3 regions of the Arthrobacter sp. Y3223166 genome follow, and region 3 is predicted to be linked to each of the others. Evidence: predicted binding sites of a transcription regulator. Region 3 holds the regulator's gene; each other region holds the start of a gene.
What was found. Region 3 encodes LexA, which represses DNA repair genes until DNA is damaged. Its sites were predicted from a motif close to TCGAACANNTGTTCGA; they were not measured.
Positions count from the first base shown of each region.

Region 1: a site for LexA is predicted at 1,788-1,803, ahead of AC5RUH_RS11040 (LexA family protein). Genes of this name have one in related genera too.
Region 2: a site for LexA is predicted at 1,244-1,259, ahead of AC5RUH_RS08905 (HNH endonuclease signature motif containing protein). Genes of this name have one in related genera too.

Region 1 covers NZ_JBNHGE010000022.1:26,118-29,367, forward strand. The annotation lists gene AC5RUH_RS11035 (Y-family DNA polymerase) at 3-1,361, opposite strand; gene AC5RUH_RS11040 (LexA family protein) at 1,354-1,728, opposite strand; gene AC5RUH_RS11045 (ATP-dependent Clp protease ATP-binding subunit) at 1,940-3,250, shown strand, end outside.
Region 2 covers NZ_JBNHGE010000015.1:10,818-14,067, reverse strand. The annotation lists gene AC5RUH_RS08910 (RHS repeat-associated core domain-containing protein) at 1-59, shown strand, start outside; gene AC5RUH_RS08905 (HNH endonuclease signature motif containing protein) at 1,273-3,219, shown strand.
Region 3 covers NZ_JBNHGE010000013.1:40,315-43,564, forward strand. The annotation lists gene AC5RUH_RS08340 (ATP-dependent DNA helicase) at 1-928, shown strand, start outside; gene lexA (transcriptional repressor LexA) at 1,040-1,789, opposite strand; gene AC5RUH_RS08350 (LysM peptidoglycan-binding domain-containing protein) at 2,086-2,439, shown strand; gene AC5RUH_RS08355 (histidinol-phosphate transaminase) at 2,512-3,250, shown strand, end outside.

The DNA of each region.
Region 1 (3,250 bases), on a different contig from region 3:
GGTTAATCCGCCTTGACCACCGGCAGGTCGCTCCACTCGGTGGTGTAGCGTGGCGAGGAAAATTCGCGTTTCATTGACCACGCCGCGGGGGCCGCCAGCCCGCCCTGACCGAGGCCGATCGAGGCTTCGCCGAACTTGGTACGCACCGCGCCCAGCAGGTCGCCGATGTGCCGCTGTTCCAAATCGCTGACGAAGGGGTCGAAGGTTTGCTGGCCGGCCGCGGGCTCCAGCCCCGACAGCAGGACCCCTGCCCGGACATAGTGGGCGCCCGGAGTCAGGCAGCCGCGCATGGCGGCCACGGCAGCCTTGGTCAGCTGGATCGGATCCTGGGTGGGCGTCGCCAGGTTGACGCTGGCCGCGGGAAACGATGCCTCGCCGCCGGCGAACCTGCTGGTCCCCGCAGTCACCGTCAGCACCGAGGCGCGCAGTCCCTCGGCCGCCATCCGGGCCGCCCCGCGTTGGGCATAGACCGCCATCACCTGGTCCATCTGCTCGAGGGTGGTCACCGGCGTGGAGAAACTGCGCGAGAACATGATCTGCTGCTTGTCGGCCCGCTCCTCCGCGTGCGGGATGCAGGGCGTCCCGTTCAGCTCCAGCACGGTTCGCTGCAGCACCACGGAGAACTTTTTGCGGATTGCCTGCGGGTCGGCGGCCTTGAGGTCTGCGATCGACTCGATCCCGAGGGCGTTCAGCCGTTTCCCCGTCCGTCCGCCCACGCCCCACAGCCCGGTGACCGGGACGCGTGACTGGATCCAGGCGATGTCGGAAGCGGGCATCGAGCCCAGCGAGCACACTCCGGCCATCTGGGGATTCCGTTTGGCAACGTGGTTGGCGAACTTCGCCAGCGTCTTGGTCTGCGCCACGCCGACGCTGACCGGCACGCCCACCTGCCGGATCACTGCGGCACGGATTCGGCCGGCAGTCTCCAGCAACTGGGCCTCGTCGCCGGGCAGGCCCAGGAACGACTCGTCGATCGAATAGACCTCCTGCCAGGCCCCGAACCGGCCGAGCACTTCCATCACCCGGGCGCTTAGGTCCCCGTACAGCTCGTAGTTGCTGGACCGCGCGACCAGCCCCCAGGCCTTGGCCCGCGGCGCCACCTGGAACCACGGCGTCCCGGTCTTCAGCCCCAGCTGTTTGGCCTCCTCGGAGCGCGCCACCACGCAGCCGTCATTGTTGGAGAGCACGACGACGGGCCGTCCCTCGAGGGACGGATCGAAGACCCGCTCGCAGGAGACGTAGAAATTGTTGACGTCCACCAGCGCGATCCGTTCGCCGGGCCGGCCGGAGGTCGCTCCGCCGGAGCCCGACGGCTGGCCGGAGGCCGCCCCGCCTGCCCCGGGCACGGGGGCGCTAGACATGGTGCAGGCAACGGGTGGCGACGCCCCAGATGCTCAGGTCGGCGAGTTCGCCCACCTCGGTGGGAACGCCGCCGTCGTCCGCCTGCAAGCGCACGCCGTCCGCGGTGAGATGCAGGCGCCGGACCACCAGTTCCCCGTCCAGCACCGCGACCACTACCGAACCGTCGCGCGGGGTCAAAGAGCGATCCACGATCAGCTCATCGCCATCACTGATCCCGGCCGCGGCCATCGAGTTTCCGGCCACCCGCATCACAAAGGTGCTGGTGCGGTCACGGATCAGGTGCCGGTTCAGATCGATGCCGCCGTGGAAGTAGTCCCTGGCCGGCGACGGGAAACCGCGCGCCTCCTCGGGCGCTCCGCTGCCCATCTCCGGGCCCGCCGACGCATCCGACGGCTGCTCTACACCGAACATCCCGACCCCCGTCTTCGAACAAAGCTTCGAATCCAACAGTAGCACCGGCCTGCCGCGGCCTACATATGAGCCAGCTGCACTCAAGTTCGGGTAGCTTCTGGAATAATCCTGCCGTAGAGGCGTTAACATGAGTCGAAGGCACTCACGTTCCACAGGAGGATTATCCATGCCACTGTTCTTCGGACCAGCTTCCGGCAACGGTTCATTCGACGAGTTCCTGGCCCGCTACCTGCAGGGCCAGCGGGCGGCCCAATCCCGCACGGTCGACCTCACCCGGCTGCTCAGCCGCCGCACCCATGAGGTGCTGGCGCAGGCAGCCCGGTTCGCCGCAGGCCTCGGCCACATCGAGGTGGACGGGCTGCACATCCTGCACGTCATGGTCGGCCAGGAGCCGGCCGCCAGCCAGATCAAGCTGACCGGCGCGGACCCGCAGACCATCGCGCGTTCCGCGGAGCAGGGCCTGCCGGAAAAGACCGGCCCGACCCGGGAAACGCCGTCGCTCACGCCGTCGGCGCAGCGTGCCCTGCTGGACGCGCACCAGGTGGCCCGCGCGTTCGGCTCCACCTACATCGACCCCGAGCACCTCTTCGCCGCCTTCGTGCTGAACCAGGAGACCCCCGCCGGCCAGATCCTGGCCGGCGCGGGCGTCACCCCGCAGGCACTGCAGCACGCGGCGGAGACAGCTGCGGCGCAGCCCGACGGCCCCACCCCTGCAACCGGCCCGCAACAGAGCACCGGCACCGGGTCGGAAACTCCCATGCTGGACCAGTTCGGCACCGACATGACGGCCCAGGCCCGGGAGAGCCGGCTGGACCCGGTGATCGGCCGCGCGGACGAAATTGCCCAAACCATCGAAATCCTCGCGCGCCGGACCAAGAACAACCCGGTGCTGATCGGCGAGGCCGGCGTGGGCAAGACCGCCATCGCCGAGGGGCTGGCGCAGGCCATCGTGGCCGGCGACGTCCCGGAACAGCTGCGCGGCAAGCGTGTGGTGTCGCTGGATCTGCCGGGCATGCTGGCCGGCACCCGCTACCGCGGCGACTTCGAGGAACGCCTGACCAAGACCCTGGACGAGATCAGCGCCGCGAGCAGCGAACTGATCGTGTTCATCGACGAACTGCATACCGTGATCGGTGCCGGCGGCGGCGGCGAGGGCGGCATGGACGCCGGCAACATCCTCAAGCCCCGGCTGGCCCGCGGCGAACTGCACCTGCTCGGCGCCACCACCCTTGGCGAGTACCGCAAGGTGGAGAAGGACCCTGCCCTGGAGCGGCGCTTCCAGCCCGTCATGGTCTCAGAACCCTCGATCGAGGACGCCGTCCGCATCCTGTCCGGCCTCAAGGACCGTTACGAAGAACACCACCAGGTGGCCTACACCGAGGCAGCGATCCGGGCCGCCGTCGAGATGTCCTCCCGCTACCTCACCGACCGGTTCCTGCCGGACAAGGCGATCGACCTGATCGACCAGGCCGGCGCG
Region 2 (3,250 bases), on a different contig from region 3:
TTGGGCACTCTGAGCGGGGGATGGGGGACCGTCTACCCTCGGAGCCAGTTGCGCGCTGAGCGTTGCTGCAGGTAATTTTTTGCAGATTTAGTAACGGACAACCCAGCAGACGCCACGAGCATAGAAATGGTCTGAACTATCTTGCTTTCCTCGGAGACTTGGCTCGGATAGGTAACGCCCTTCGTTAGATTGGAGTGACAATGTTCCCGAAAAGAGGGCAGGTCTGGACTTACCGTGAAAGAGGGCGATTCCTCACTCTCATGATGGGCATACCGCTAGTCCTGATGCTGGTTGCTGGCATCTACTTCATGATTACTGAGTCGAATTGGACACTCATCCTCGTAACCATACTTGGCCTCATGTTTTTGGCTATGTTCTTATTCGACAGCGAACGCAAGCATCGTGGAGAACCTTGAATTGGGCGCCGAACGCGAACCGGCCCTGGTTTCGAACATGGCCGTCTCGGAACCCTCGCATCTGTAGTGGGAGCCGTCGGAGGGCTGGGTGTGTGTGTGTGGGCATTGGGTTACACAACTTATGAGGACTCGTGATGAAACTAAGAGTTGCCGTTATCACTCCCGCCCTCGTACTGATGCTTGCGATGTGTGGTTCTTCTGGCAACGGCCGCCTTCGTCCTGACGATGACGGCCCTGGCACTGACCGTGCCTTCGGATCTGCTGCCCCTTCTTTTAATCGCCACGATCGTCGCAGCGGTTGCGGCGGGGGTGACTGCACTCCTTCTGGAGCGCCGGTCGAGGCAGCGACGCGCGGCTCCGGGTGCGGCCGCGGCTGGAACGGGAGTGGGATGAGCGTAACCCCTACTCCGGCTGAGCGGAGATGGATCCAAGCTTCTTTTTATCGGATCGGGCCTGCGATCTAGAGGGGCACCGCCTACAGGATGGTAGAGAGATTGCAGACCATTTCCTCATCGTCACCCCTAAGATCACGTACCGCCCTTGTCGGATTCCGCCGCGCTGCCGAAAGGCGCGCCCGGTCCCGGAAACGTTCACACGTGAGCATTCCGACGGTCACAGGGGATGACCCTCCGGTTGCGGTCCGCCTTCCCGGAGCTGCGAAATGATTACCACCGAAGTGCAGCTGCCCGACGGTTCGCGGGCAGCTGCAGCGGCCGCCTGCACCGTTCGCAGTCGGCCGCTTTTTCTTTGCCGCGAAATCAAACCTCGGCACCAGTTGCTTGAGTGGCGTGCCACTACTCCTACACAATGGCGCCTTTTGATGGCTATCGAATGTGTGTACGAATAAAATTGTGGTATGGCTCTTGCACCGTTGGAACGCACCGGGGAGATCGACGCATCCCTGGCTCAGGCGTTTGTCCTGCTGCAGGATGTTGCCGACCGTTTTCCCGCGGAGTCGGGGTCCCTGCGTACCCGGGACCTGGTCAATAAGGTGGCGGCGGTCGAGGACGTTTCGAAGCTCGTGGAGTTCCTGCAGGTCGTCGGCGCCCACGCGGTGGAGCGGGCGGACATCGCCGCCACCGGGGAACAGTCGACGGCGCTGGCGGCAGGAGCCGGCCAAGGCGCCGACGCCGAAGCCGTGGAGCAGGCGGACATGCCCCCCATCGGGGAAAACGCGACGGCGGCTGGGCCTGAATCCGGCGTTGAGGCGGGAGCAGGTGCCGGCGCGGGGGCGGGGGAGTGGGCGGATCCGGCGGCGGCGATCAAAACCGGCGGCGGCGTGGACGCAGTGAACCCGGACCTGTCCGGGTCCAAGCGGGTGCAGCGCCGCCGCAAGACGGAGTTCGCGAACACGGCGGAGTATCTGCGCTCCCGGCTGGGGATCGGGATTGTGGAGGCGCGGCGCCGGCTGCGGGTCGGCAAGGCGATCGCCGCGCCGGTGCGGTTGAACGGGGAACCGGGTGCGCCGGCGCTGCCGGTCTTGGCCGAGGCCATGGCCGGCGGTGAGGTCAGCGGCCAGTCCGCGGCCCTGGTGGTCGATTCCCTGGACCGGGCCCGCCACGCCGGCACTCCGGAGGCATTGCAGGCGATGGAAGCGTCGCTGGTCCGGCAGGCCGCGGACGCCGACGCGGACACCCTGGTGATGGTGGCCAGGACGTGGGAAACCGCCGTCGACCAGGACGGTGCCGAACCGTCCGAGGAGGAACTGCGGGCCCGGCAGGGCATGTTCTACCGCGGCCGGCGCCGCGGGCTGCACCAGTTCGTCATCAACACCACCGACGCCCAGTACGAAGCCCTCGCCACCGTGATGAACAGCGCCGCGAACCCAAGGATCCGCCCCGACGCCATAGAAACCACCGCCACAGCTCCTGCCGCCACCGGCCCTGCCGTCAACAGCCCATCCGACGCCGGCCCGGCCGGTTCGGGTGAGCCCCGCACCGCAGGTTGCGGAACCACGGCCGCCGGCACGGCCAACGGCGGCGGTAACCATGATGTTCCCGGCGCCGGAACCGGCACCGGAACCGGAACAGGAACCGAAACCGGCACCGGCACCGGTACCACGGAGGCAGGCAGGGGCGGAGCCGATACCGCTGACGCGGGTGGGACGGACGGGGCCGCTGCGGACGGCAGCGCGGCTGCCGGATCCGGTCGCACCGGCGGACGCCACGCCGGTGTGGACCCGACCGTGGTGGAGGCGATGGATGACGCCACCCGGGCGCAGAAACTGCTCGCGGGACTGGTCGGGGCCTGCCGGATCGCGCTGAACACCGGCAGGCTTCCGGACTCGGGCGGGCACCGCACCCAAGTGATCGTCACCACCGGATACGACCAGCTGGCCGGGCTGCTCTCCGGCGGCGGCAACGCGGTCTTCACCGGCCCCGTCTCGGCCACCACGGTCCGCCGGATGGCCTGCGACGCCGAGATCATCCCGGCCGTCCTCGGTTCAGAAGGCGAGGTCCTGGACTTGGGCCGGTCCCAACGGTTCTTCAACCGCGCCATCCGCCGGGCCCTGGTCGCACGGGACAAGGGCTGCGCCTTCCCCGGGTGCAGCATGCCCGCGTTCTGGACCGAAGCCCACCACATCATCCCGTGGTGGGCCGGCGGCCGCACCGACGTCAACAACGGGGTATGCCTCTGCCTGCTCCACCACGACCTGATCGAGCAAGGGAACTGGGAGATCAACGTCGTCGACGGCATCCCCTGGTTCACCCCGCCGGACTACATCGACCCCCGCCGCAAACCGCTGCGCAACACCTACTGGCACACCCACATCCCACCCCAACCACTCCAAGCCACTGGATGATGAGGCAGGCCTCCCGCGATGCCCGCTGTCC
Region 3 (3,250 bases):
CGAACGGCTGCTGTCCGCTCCGGACTCCCGGGAGGTCATCTGGGCGACCCGTCCCAGCACCTATGGCGAGGCCGGCGACTACGCCGCCAATGACGACCAGCCGGCAACGTTGAACATAGCGCCGCTCTCGGTGGCGTCCCGGCTGCGTGAGGGCTTGTTCGACGACCATACCGTTGTGCTGACATCGGCGACGTTGTCGGTCGGGGGGACCTTCGATGCCGTCGCCGGGTCGCTCGGACTGCTCGGAGCCGGCGCGCCCGCCTATTCCAGCGTGGACGTGGGCAGCCCCTTCGATTACCCCAGGCAGGGCGTGCTCTACGTGGCGTCGCATCTGCCGAAGCCGGGCCGGGGCACCAGCCCGGAACAGCTCGATGAACTCGAGGAGCTGCTGCTGGCCTCGCGCGGCGGCGCCCTGGGCCTGTTCTCCTCGCGGCGTGCGGCAGAAGAAGCCGCGGCCGAGTTGCGCGGGCGCACCGACCTGACCATCCTGTGCCAGGGCGAATCGTCGATGGGCGCGCTGGTCCGCCAATTCGCCGAAGAGCCCGACACCTGCCTGTTCGGCACCATGACGCTCTGGCAGGGCGTCGACGTTCCCGGTTCCGCGTGCCGGCTCGTGGTCATCGACCGGATTCCGTTCCCCCGGCCGGATGACCCGCTCACGACTGCCCGAACCCGGTCCGTGGCGCAGTCCGGGGGAAACGGTTTCATGACGGTCTCGGCGACCCATGCGGCCGTGCGGCTGGCCCAGGGAGCCGGCAGGCTGATCCGCGCGTCAAACGACCGTGGAGTGGTGGCCGTGTTGGACTCCCGGCTGGCGACGGCGCGCTACGGGAGTTTCCTCCGCAGCGCCCTGCCGCCCTTCTGGAGTACCAAGGACGGCGCCACGGCCCGCCAGGTCTTGGAAAGGCTGGCTACGGCCTCAGCCTGAACGGGTTGGGGGCACGCCCGTTCCGGAGCGAGCGGGGCCCTGCGCGGGGACCGCCCGTGCGGGCAGGGGATCCCGGGGTGGCTGCAGCGCGGACCGGGGAGACCGGGCGCGTCAGAGGGCCCGCATCACCGAGACAACCTTGCCCATGATGGTTGCGTGGTCGCCAAGAATCGGTTCGTACTGGGTATTCTGCGGCAACAGCCAGGTGTGGCCGTCGCGCTGCCGGAAGGTCTTGACCGTTGCTTCGTCGTCGAGCAGTGCCGCCACGATGTCGCCGTTCTCGGCCGTGTGCTGCTGGCGGACCACGACCCAGTCGCCGTCACAGATGGCCGCATCGATCATGGAATCGCCCGAGACCCTGAGCATGAACAACTCGCCGTGTCCCACCAGTTGCCGCGGCAGGGGCATGACGTCCTCGACCGCCTGGTCCGCCAGGATCGGCCCGCCCGCTGCGATCCTTCCCACCAGCGGCACCATCGCCGTGTCGGATGACGTGGTCAGCTCGGATACGGCGACGCCGCTGGAGCTGCGCAGCTGTTGCGGTTCATCAACTCCGACGATTTCCACACCCCCGTGCTCGAGTGTCAGCGGGGTCAGGATTTCCATGGCACGGGGACGCTTGGGGTCGCGCCTGATGTAGCCCATCTTCTCCAGTTGGGCCAACTGGTGCGTGACGCTGGACAGGCTTGCCAGACCGACCGTGTCACCGATCTCGCGCATGGACGGAGGGTATCCGTGGGACATGACGGAGCGCTGGATGGTTTCCAGGATCTTCTTCTGCCTCGGCGTCAGGCTGCGCCCCACTTTGACGGGCCGGCCGCGTCGCTTCGCTCCGGCAGTGGTGGTGGTCTCTTCCGACATGTCCGGCCCCGGTCTCCCCGTAGTGGTCCCTGCGCCGGCGCCGTAGCGGAACCGCACATGGACTGTTGTCTCAACTGTTTTGTCGGTGGCGGCTGATGCACTGCTCTTACTGCCGCCCGACGCTTACAACGCTAGGCGAGGCGGTAGCGAATTTCAAACATTTGTTCGACTGAGTCTCGACAATGTTCGATCACCAGTGCTAAAACTGTAGAAGACGTATTCGAAGATACGTTCGAATACCGTTGCAAGACGATCGAAACCAGCCGAAATAGATCGAATATCGGAAAGGTGGCACCATGTCCGCCCAGCTCGCACCGCAGCCCGCCGGCCTTCGTACCAGCACAGGCCTGCGGCTGACCCGCCGCGGCCGTTTGTTGCTGATCGGCCTGCCGCTGATGCTCGCCGCGGCCGCAGCCCTGACCCTGATCGGTTTCTTCACTGCTCCGGCAATGGCCGCCGCCGGGGGGCTGGGGCCGGGGCCGGCGGCGACCGTCACGGTCGGCAGCGGCCAGTCACTGTGGGACATAGCAGTGCAGTCCGCGCCGGACCGCAACCCCCACGATGTCATTTTCGAGATCGCGCAATTGAACGGCCTGCAGGGGGACATCGTCCACGCCGGGCAGCAGCTGCTGGTCCCGTCCGCGCGCTGAGGCAGCCGTAATATGAGCTGCTTCGGCCCGCCCGATTCCTGCCCCGGGCGGGCCGAAGCTTAAACTGGATCGGTGAGTGAGCAGTTAGAACGCCTGAACCGCCTGCCGTTGCGGGAAAATCTCCGGGGCCTGGAGCCCTATGGTGCGCCCCAGCTGGAGGTTCCCGTCCTCCTGAACGTCAACGAAAACACCCATGGCCTGCCCGATGCTGTCCGTCAGGCCATCGTCTCGGCCGTCAGCGAGGCTGCCGCGGGTCTGAACCGGTATCCGGATCGCGAGTTCACGAAGCTGAGGACGGCGCTGGCCCGCTACTTGGGGCACGGCCTCACCGCAGAGAACATTTGGGCCGCCAACGGATCGAACGAGGTCCTGCAGCAAATCCTCCAGGCCTTCGGCGGCCCCGGCCGCACCCTGCTGAGCTTCCCGCCCACCTATTCCATGTACCCGCTGCTGGCCAGCGGGACGGACACGGATTATGTGGCCGTTCCGCGGGGGGCAGACTTCACGCTGTCCCCGGACGCTGCCGCCGCCGCTGTGGCCGGCTCCGCGGCAAACGTGGTCGTTCTTTGCTCCCCGAACAACCCGACGGGCACCGCCCTGGGCCTTGAGGTCGTGGAGGCGGCGTATGAAGCGGGGGAAGCCTCCAAGGCCATCGTGATCGTGGACGAGGCCTACGCCGAGTTCGCCCACGCCGGAACGCCGAGCGCGCTGACACTGTTGCCGGGGCGGGAGCGGCTCATCGTTTCCCGCACCATGAGCAAGGCCTTCGCGCTGGCAGGCGCCAGGGTCGGGTACCTCGCCGCCGCACCGC